DNA from 3 places in the Anaerosporomusa subterranea genome. Region 2 is predicted to be linked to each of the others. Evidence: riboswitches for the same ligand, from Rfam matches in the RefSeq annotation. Region 2 holds a riboswitch; each other region holds the start of a gene.

Evidence for each region. A riboswitch is a leader RNA that binds a small molecule or an ion and turns the genes downstream of it on or off. The one in region 2 is predicted to bind cyclic di-AMP.
Region 1: linked by a shared signal. The riboswitch ahead of AXX12_RS17440 (N-acetylmuramoyl-L-alanine amidase family protein) and the one ahead of AXX12_RS02605 (3D domain-containing protein) in region 2 are both predicted to bind cyclic di-AMP.
Region 3: linked by a shared signal. The riboswitch ahead of AXX12_RS16990 (C40 family peptidase) and the one ahead of AXX12_RS02605 (3D domain-containing protein) in region 2 are both predicted to bind cyclic di-AMP.

Annotation. Positions count from the first base shown of each region.
Region 1 covers NZ_LSGP01000026.1:125,780-129,055, forward strand. Annotated here, with positions in the region: gene AXX12_RS17425 (methyltransferase MtaB domain-containing protein) at 1-475, shown strand, start outside; gene AXX12_RS17430 (cobalamin B12-binding domain-containing protein) at 505-1,143, shown strand; gene AXX12_RS17435 (hypothetical protein) at 1,258-1,599, opposite strand; cyclic di-AMP (ydaO/yuaA leader) riboswitch at 1,844-1,965, shown strand; gene AXX12_RS17440 (N-acetylmuramoyl-L-alanine amidase family protein) at 1,969-2,676, shown strand; gene AXX12_RS17445 (DUF3870 domain-containing protein) at 2,696-3,031, shown strand; SAM riboswitch class I at 3,079-3,180, shown strand; gene AXX12_RS17450 (YezD family protein) at 3,256-3,276, shown strand, end outside.
Region 2 covers NZ_LSGP01000006.1:99,485-102,760, reverse strand. Annotated here, with positions in the region: gene pepV (dipeptidase PepV) at 1-169, opposite strand, end outside; gene AXX12_RS02610 (RMD1 family protein) at 335-1,165, shown strand; gene AXX12_RS02605 (3D domain-containing protein) at 1,223-1,627, opposite strand; cyclic di-AMP (ydaO/yuaA leader) riboswitch at 1,633-1,767, opposite strand; gene AXX12_RS02600 (HD domain-containing phosphohydrolase) at 1,990-3,276, shown strand, end outside.
Region 3 covers NZ_LSGP01000026.1:37,253-40,528, forward strand. Annotated here, with positions in the region: gene AXX12_RS16980 (dicarboxylate/amino acid:cation symporter) at 1-692, shown strand, start outside; gene AXX12_RS16985 (methyltransferase family protein) at 1,086-1,706, shown strand; cyclic di-AMP (ydaO/yuaA leader) riboswitch at 1,718-1,842, shown strand; gene AXX12_RS16990 (C40 family peptidase) at 1,845-2,531, shown strand; gene AXX12_RS16995 (hypothetical protein) at 2,638-2,829, shown strand; gene AXX12_RS17000 (hypothetical protein) at 2,878-3,060, shown strand.

The DNA of each region.
Region 1 (3,276 bases), on a different contig from region 2:
TACTGCAGATCTTTGGAGCAATGAATCTGTGCAAAACATAAAGCTGTTAGGCGGTATGGCTCCGACTGTTTCTCTGGAACAGCTTATATATGACTGCAGACTGATGAACACTGCGGCGAAATCAGGCATCTCTCATGCTCGTCTGCTGCGGGATTGGCTGACTGATTCAGATAGCGTTCTTGATCCGCAGGCCTATGTATTAAGGCCTGATGTGGCGTTCCGCATTTCCCAAGCAATTGTTCAGGGAGGCAGTCATTTCGAGAGAACAAAAATCGCAGGTCTCACCGCAGTGAACGAACTGAAGCAAGCCGCCAATGCAGGAAATTTAATTATTGATCCTAAAGAAATTAGATGGCTGGATAAAATCCAGGCCCAGTTATCAAAGGTTACAAATGATGAAGAGGCATTTATTCGAGAAATGACTGAAAGTTGCAAGTCGGAAAAATATGACCCGGCGAAATATGATCTAAAGTAAAAATAGCAGGTATAAGAGGAGGAACTTTGATGAGTGAGATATTGAATGTCATTTCTGAGTCTCTGCAGGAGGGCGATGTTGACGCAGTGACTGAAAAGGTTGAAGAGGCCTTGAACGGCGGAGTTTCAGCGTCAACTATTTTGCATGAAGGATTGCTTCATGGTATGGACGTGATGGGGCAAAGGTGGAAAAACGAAGAAGTGTACATGCCGGAAGTAATGATTGCGGCTCGAGCGATGAATGCAGGTATGCGGGTTCTTAAGCCACATTTGCTGGCCGCTGGCGTCAAACCGATCGGCAAGGTCGTTTTGGGTACCGTCAAAGGCGATCTTCATGATATTGGCAAGAACCTAGTCAATATGATGTTTGTCGGATCAGGATTTGAGGTAGTCGACCTGGGAGTCGATGTGAATGAAAAGACCTTTGTTCAGGCGATTACTGAGCATCAGCCGCAAATTATCGCTATGGCCGCACTGTTGACAACGACAATGTCTGAAATGCGGGTCGTAATTGAGGCTGTGACGACAACTGGACTTCGCGATCAAGTTAAGATAATGGTTGGCGGCGCTCCGCTGACGCAGTCATTCGCAAACGCTATCGGCGCAGATGCATACGCGCCTGATGCCGCCGTTGCCGCTGACATCGCAAAGCAAATGATTGGGGCTTAATGATTCACAAAATGCGGCAACTTGATTCTTGCCATTTGTAATTGAAGCAGAAAAGGGATATTCAAGCCTCTCCGGCTTTGAATATCCCTTTCTTATTCAATAGTATTAATTCCCTTATTTCAGGGCTTCTTGCACTGTCGGCTTAATGCGCGGGTCGCGAACAATCTCTTGAACCGTTTGTTTCATCGCTGGATCGGCCAGTACATCTTTCATGGTTTGCCTCAGTTCAGGATCTGACATCATTTTGACCATTGAAGCTCGCGCTTCCGGCTTGTTCATCACTGCAATCATTCTTTTTTGCATTTCAGGGTCTTGTATTTTATCCAGTATCGGTGACTGTTGAAGTTGATCCGCAGTCTTAGGTTGATTTTGCGGTTTTTGCTGTGGCTGCATGCCGCAGGCTGTAATAAGGATCATTATTAGTCCTAACAGCAAAAACTTTGATAAACCGTTCATGGCCATTCCTCCCAATACCCATTTGCACCCTAGTATTCGCGTATTATTTGAGTCTATCCTTAGGATTCCATTTTGTGCCCTAAAAATGGTGGACACTGGGAAGCAAGTATTGCTAATATATATAGAAGGATACATATCTAAATAATTTTTATACTAATAAGGAGTGATCGCTAAACTAAGAATTGTTGTCAGCAGATTGTCATAAAGTCGACACATTTCTCTGCTATAATCAAAGGCATGTCATTTAACTGAAACGCCGAATCCAACAGGTACGGAGTAACATTTTACGGGGTGAAAAGCGTAAGCGCTAGGTTTAGCCTTAACCCTGTCCCGTTAGCTAACTCCGGAGGCGAGAAAGGCGGACAAGCTTTGCAGAGAAGAACGGCGATTTTGATAGTTTTGATTATTTTTATGTTGCCAGCCATTTGTTTTGCGGCTGAAAACCGCGCTGTGCCAGTTCAAGGTGCTAGGCAAACCGAGACAACTAGCGTAAAAAACGTATTAAAAGGAAAAACCATAGTTATAGATCCGGGTCATGGTGGCAGCGATCCTGGCGCTATCGGTAAAAGCGGTCTTGCGGAAAAAGATGTGACATTGGCAATCAGTACCGAATTGCGAAAACTGCTAGAGGACAAGAGCGCAGTTGTTATCCTGACCAGAACTACTGATCGCGATGTACATAGCAGACAAGCCTCTGATGCCCAGGAACTACAGTCTCGAGTAAATATTGCCAACAAAGCTAGCGCTGATGTGTTTGTCAGCGTTCATATTGACTCTTTCGTCGATTCAACGGCTAAAGGAACGACAACGTATTTCGCACCGCAGTTGGTTCGTGGGGAGCTGCTCGCGTCAAAGATCCAACAGTCACTTGTTGAGCAAATTAACTTACCGGATCGCGGTTTTCGTGAGAACAACTTTTATGTGTTGAAGCACGCAACCATGCCGGCTGTCCTTGCTGAAGTCGCTTTTATTTCTAACCCATCTGAGGAAGCTAAATTGCAACAACCCGATTTTATTAAAAAGGCGGCATATGGGCTTTTCACCGGTCTAACTAGGTTTTTCAGCATTGTTGGATAAGGAGGATATTGAAGAATTTATGGTTGACGAGAATATTGTGTTATTTTCCGGTTATGCAAAACTTCCCAGCGGAACGGTTTCCGCTGAGGTATATAAAGTGATGGCGTTAGTGGTGCTGATTGATATACGTACAGGTACAATCATCGAAGCTGATTGTACTCTTTCAACACGCCTTTCAGAACGATTCGTATTGGCAATGTTGGTAGGAAAAAACATCCAAAATGACAATATAGCCCTGATTGAACAAATTAACTTACAATACCAAGGAGCTGCTAAGAAAGCGATCATCAATGCTCTGCGCATTATTTCCGCTAAGTATTCGCTATATCTGCAAGAACGTCAAAAAATGAGTTGACAATGCGGAGCTTTTGATGCTATTATCTTTACAATTGAATAAGGAAACTCTTATCAAGAGAGGTCGAGGGACTGGCCCGATGACACCCAGCAACCGGCAGCAATGCAGTGGTGCTAATTCCAACAGAACGTTGTTCTGGGAGATGAGAGGAAAGCGGATTAGTTGCCCTCTTTCCTCGTGAAAGGGGGTTTTTCTATTAGCCGAACGGAGAGGGAGTGCTATCATTGAACCAACCGGTCATTTCG
Region 2 (3,276 bases):
ATCCGAGTCTGTTCGCGATCTGCAACGCGCGGTCGAGCGCCAGGCCAACGTCCTCGCCAAAGGGGCTGCCATTGACTGCATTGTTCTCTACGCTTCGAATAGCGAGAATCTCCTGCGTTGATTTAATCAGCGCGTCTCGCTGCAGTTCTACTGCTTTTTCCAGGTTCAAGATAATCCCTCCGTTCGTTACCAGTATGCACCATTAGTATACTCCTTGCTTGTGAGTCTGTAAAATGAATGAACGGTGACCGGGACATGCATGGCAACCAGGCGATGGAAGTATTCTGCTTTTTCTGTTATAATTTGGATAAAAGAGCAAGCTAGGAGGCTGTTTATGCAGTCAGAATTTAAAGCGGTCGTGCTGGCCAATGAAATCGATCTAAATAAAATTGCCGAGCATTTTGGCATCAATAGACAATTCCGCTGGGAGGAGACGCTGATTCTTGCTGGGAAATCACTGGAGGGAATCACTCGTCAATCGGAGGGAAAGAGAGTATATCTGTACCATTTTGGCAGTATAGTCTTTTTGAATTTTCAACATCACGAAATGATGGATGTTGTAAATTACCTGCGGAAGATTGAAAAGAGTTTGACAACAGGAGCCTTCGAATATGTTGACGACTACATTCTCGAAACAGTGACAGATCTGACTGAAGCAGACATGCCCTATGTAAGCAATGACCGGATGTTAATCGCGCAGGAAGAAAGCTATCACCGCGAAATCGTCGCGACTATGTTGGCAAGGTCGGTGGCACTAGAAAAAATCGAGGTCGACATTAGTCGTCTGTTAGATGAAATAGAAGAAATCGTTACATTTTTGCATATGGGTAATTTAAATATGTCTGACCGACGTTTGGCCAAGCTATCGGCAAAGATCTTCGGTTTTAAGCTGAACATGGTGTCATACATCATGTTACTCGATAAACCGGATATTACGTGGAACAATGCGGAAGCTAGTCGATTGTATGACGAAATGGGACGGTTATTTGAGGTATCAGAGCGCTACCAGAAGATTCGCCAAAAAGCAGAAGTCTTAACAGATATCACCGAGGTGTTTTCCGGTCTGGCTCACGCCAGCCGTGGCACTCGGCTCGAATGGGCAGTTATTCTCTTGATCGCGTTTGAAATCGTACTGAGTCTATTGGATATTTTTGTGTTTAAATAGTAACGCGCAGAAACACCCCGAGAGTTCAATTGACTCTCGGGGTGTTTTTTTTAAGAACTATTCTACTACATACAGCTTAACGTTTTTCATGCCAAACTTGTATGCTTCATCAACTGTCCACATTGCGATATCGATACGATTTCCTTTGATTGCGCCACCGGTATCCTCAGCAATGGCATACCTGCCAGTGCCATCGGGAAACTCAATATACACCTTCGATTTCAACGGGATAATGCGCGGGTCGACGGCAATGATGCCAGGACGCACCTGGGTGCCGATGTGGGTCAGGTTGCCCCATTTACCGTTATCGTGAGGGCCTGGCGCGTATGCGGTCGCAACAATATCGATCGCTTGTTTATAGTTGGCTGGCGCGGCTGCGAGTACCGGTGTGATCAAGCTAGTTGCCAGTGTGACAACAGCCATCATAGTTACGATTGTACGTTTAAACACTTTCATGTTCATATTCTGTTTCCTCCTTCTAATCGCCTCCGGGGTTAGCTGACGGGTTCGGGACGGAAGGTATCCCTACCGCTTGATAGCGGATTCACCCCACTAATATTGGTTCCCCCGTATTCCTTTGGGAAGTTCGGCGTAGTCCATATACTACACTATCGGTTGCAGAAACGCAAAACGCGCTAAAGGTCATTAATTTTAATTATGTAAACTTGATATAGGTATTCCCAGTTATACATCGGTATGCGGCAGTATTCGATCATGACAACGGTCTAGCAGTCTTTTTTCTGTTCAGGCGCAGGAACCATTGCTGCGAATCGCGAATAAGTTCACAATTGTTTTTTCGATTATTTTGAATGAAGGAATGCGATATGGAAATATGGTTTTGGCTCGTGCTTGTGGCTGGTAGTGTTAGCTGGGCTGCTCGGGAACGCAGAGAAAACACACTATTGAGGGCCACAGTCAAACAAGAACAGACAGAAATCTCCCAACAGCAGAACACCCAAGAACAAATCCGGTTGAATGAAGCCAGATTCAAAGCCATCCTGGAAACGTCGGTTGACGTGATGACCCGGCTGGATTTAGATGGTGTCATTCTTGAGCTGTATACGCGGCCCGGCTTTTATCAAACTCCGCCAGATCGTCGCCTAGTCGGTAAGAAAATTGATAGCATTTATGAGACGTCGGTTACAGACCGCTACCAGCAAGCGATGGAACAAGTATTATTAACCGGACGACCGCAGCGTTTTACCTATGAAGGCGAATATCATGGTAGAGCCTACGGTCGGGAAGTCTGGTTGACCGGCTGTGGTGAGGAACTGATCGCTATTGAGCGGGACACGACAGAACGAGTGATGATGGCTAAGCAACTGCGTTATCTCAATCTGTATGATTCGTTAACCGGATTGTTTAATCGCAGCCGATTTGAACAGGAAATGCGGCATTTCGGCGAAGACGAGCAATGTTCTGTCGGGATCGTTGTCTGCGATCTGGATGGACTAAAGCTGATTAATGACACCCTTGGCCATGAACAGGGAGATCGACAACTGGTAGATGTGGCTGATCTTTTCAAACGCTGTTTCCGAGCGGAGGATCACATTGCACGTATCGGCGGTGATGAATTTGCTGCGATCTTGCCAAATGTAGATGATGAAACACTGACAGCAATTTGCCGAAAAATCAGTCAAGAGGTCGACGAATACAATCTACTGCTGCCAAACGCTAGGCTTGGCCTGTCGATAGGTCATGCTATGCGCGGTTGTCCGACTGATATGAATACTCTATTCATCGAAGCGGAAAACGAAATGTATCGACAAAAGCAGTTGCGCGACGAAAACGTCCGCCAGTTTATTCTTGACGGCATGTTTCAATCCGTGGAAGCCAGAGATTACTTTAAAAGCGGTCATCCGCAACGAGTCGAGGAATATGCAGTTAAATTGGCTGCAGTTTTGGAACTAAGTTCAGAACAGGTAGAGAATCTTCACCTGTTATCCCGCTATCACGATATCGGCAACGTTGGCCTTGATGAACGCATTGTCATGAAACCTGGACGATTGACGACTGATGAGCGACAGGAAATTGCGCAGCATTGCGAAATCGGCTGCCGGATTGCCCGCTGTGTTCCTGCTTTGGTACCTGTCGCAGACTTGGTTCTTAAA
Region 3 (3,276 bases), on a different contig from region 2:
GTTTTACGCCCTACGGTGTGTTTGGTTTGATGGTAACTATGTCTGGCAAATATGGGTTAGCCACATTATTACCTTTGGGGAAAGTGATTGTAGCGGTGTATATTGCCTGCGCCGTTCATATGCTAATTACCTATGGCAGTTTAGTTGCCTTTGTAGTCAAGGTTAATCCTCTCCAGTTTCTGCGAAAAATTTATCCGGTGCTAGCGGTAGCATTCACGACGCGCAGTAGTTATGCCACCTTGCCAGTGAATTTAGAGGTCATTACTAAACGATTAAAGGTATCAGGGAAAGTAGCCAGCTTTGTGGCCCCCTTAGGTGCTACAATGAATATGAATGGTTGCGGTGGTTTATGGCCAGCTATTGTAGCGGTTTTTGTAGCTCGTGTTTTTGGTATCGAACTAACAATTGCTGATTATTTTCTGATTGTTGCCTCTGCTACAATAGCCTCGATCGGAACGGCAGGTATTCCGGGACCTGCGTCGATCTCTACGACGGTGGTACTAGCCAGTCTGGGGCTTCCTCTTGAAGGAATGGCCATTGTGCTTGGCATTGACCCGATTGTTGATATGGCCCGTACGGCTGTCAATGCATCAGGCACTACTGTAGCATCGTTGGTAATAGCTGATAATGCAGGTGAGTTTGATCGGTCGGCTTATGCCAGGTCAGAGGCTGAGGAACTGGATATTGCATAGAAATAGATAAGGCGGAAATATCAGAGTTGTTGTTTATCCTGTTGCCCAAACGAGAGTTCGATATAGTGACACAACAAAGCAGCCCTTTTAGTAGGGCTGCTTTGCTATGTGCCTGCCGGCTTTCTTGGCATATCTCGAATAATTCTTGAACTACATATCAGGAGAACTGTTGATTTTAATGCAATGACGGAAAAAATTCATGACTTATTCACATCATATTCATCAGATATTAATACTTGTTTGTTAAAGTATACATGGGTGGTTAACACCACCTCCTCAGTAGTAAATGACCTAGTAGCACTTTTACTAGGTCCCTTTTTTACAATAGCTTGGTTGTCTGAATAGATAGATGACAGCCAATTGATATAACACGATGAATAAGGAGTGGCTGTCATGTGGGGTTATGGCCTTTGGGGCGCTGTAGTGGTTAATTCGTTAATCTTTATTATTTTTGCACTGAGTTTTACCCGGCCGCGCAACGTTCGGGATTGGCGATCCTTTGGAGCGTTTTCCGCGTTTATCATCACGTTATTCACGGAAATGTATGGGTTTCCGCTCACGATCTATCTTCTCTCCGGTTGGTTGGGAACACATTTTCCAGAACTAAACTTTTCTCATGGTGGCGGACATTTATGGTACACCCTCTTAGGGATGACAGGTGATCCCCACACCAGTTGGATTCACACCGTTAGTGAAGTGTTCATTACAGGCGGGCTAATCTTCTTAGGGTTCACTTGGCGCTATTTGCACAAAGCACAACAGAATAATTCAGTTGCGATGACAGGGCCATACAAATATGTTAGGCATCCTCAGTATGTTGCGTTTATCGCGATGATGCTAGGATTCTTAATTCAATGGCCGACGATACTGACAGTATTAATGTTCCCCGTACTGGTTCGTATGTATCTATGGCTTTCCAAGCGGGAAGAACAAGAAGCCATTGAACAGTTCGGTGATGAGTATATCGAGTACGCGGCGAGGACGCCACGCTTTATCCCTTGGCTTAAGCCATAATCGTTTCCAAAATCTTAACAATGCCGAATCCGAAAGGTACGGGGGAACCAACATTGGGGTGAAGCATGGAACCATGCGGGGTCAGCCTTTGGCCCTAACCCGACAGCTAACCTCGAAGGCAGAGAAAGGCGGATTCAATTGAAAGTCCTTTTTAGAGCAAGTTGGATACTGGTTTATTTTGCGCTGACGATTCAGCTAGGAAGCTTGGCGGTCGCAAGCGCCGCCAGCTTGAAACCTGGTGACTCGGGTTCAGAGGTTCGAATTCTGCAAGAACAACTACAGAAAATGCAGTATGAGATTAGTGAGGTTGATGGTGTTTACGGAATCCAAACCCAACAGGCAGTCGAGCAGTACCAAATGTCAGTTGGTTTAGAGGTAGATGATATCGTTGGGGCTGAGACCTGGGAAGCGCTGCGTGCCTCCCGTGCTGGTGTAAACCGAAGTTTTAGTCGCAGGTTAAACGCAAACGGGATCCTTTCATTTGCTAAGCGTTTCATTGGAGTACCCTATCTGTGGGGTGGAAACTCTCCTGCGGGCTTTGATTGTTCAGGCTTTACTCAATATGTGTTCCGTGCCAGTGGAATTTCGCTACCACGGACTGCCGATGTCCAATTTCAAGTAGGAATTCCTATACGTTATGATCAGCTAAAGTCGGGCGATCTCGTGTTTTTCAGTACCTATGAGCCCGGGCCATCTCACAATGGAATTTATCTTGGTGATGGCAATTTTATCAGTGCCACATCAAGTAGGGGTATAGCAATTGATCGTATGAGCAGTCCTTACTGGAGCTCACGGTATGTGGGGGCCAGGAGGGTTATCGGGTAAACGAATTCGGTTAAAAAGAAAATGATTATACTCTTCCAAAATTCATTAGTTATTCACTTTTCCCTGTTATAATGAGCCATATTCTCTATCAGGAGGTGAATGCGAGATGAACATGGGCGGAGTAGCTGGTGGTGCAGGCATGTCTGGTATGGCAGGTTGCAGTGGCAGTCAGCACAGTCAGATGGCAAGCGGCGCTATGAATAAAGATAGCGAAAACAGAAAGACAACCCTAGCCAGCAAGGGAACCCCTAAAAACCTTGAACCAAATCTGGGCGGGGAAATCGATATTGCTGTATAGAGTACATAGAGTTAAAACTTAAATATATTCTCTTAGGGAGGTTTGTTTATGAAGATGTTCACTAAATTCGTTTTTGCTAGTCTTATGGTTGCATTCGTTCTTGGTACGGTCGTAAGTCCGGTAATGACGCCGGCATTCGCCGCAGCACAGAGTACTGATCAACCTGCTGACCAAGAACAGCAAAAACCACCAGCAGATAATGGCTCTGCTCATTCCGGCCACCATGGCTAGCAGTTTAAAGACAGCCGAACAAGCCCCCTCGTCGGATGGATGTTCGGCTGTTTTCTTTAACATAGCTAGACCAGAGATGCCGTCTATTGTTCGATCAATACAGGTTAGAAGATCTAAGTTCCTTATACTCTCCTAAATCAGTACTTTTTTGAAAAAAAACCTATATTCACGCAATCTTCATAATTCATTCATAAGAAACCTATATTCTTTCGCTAT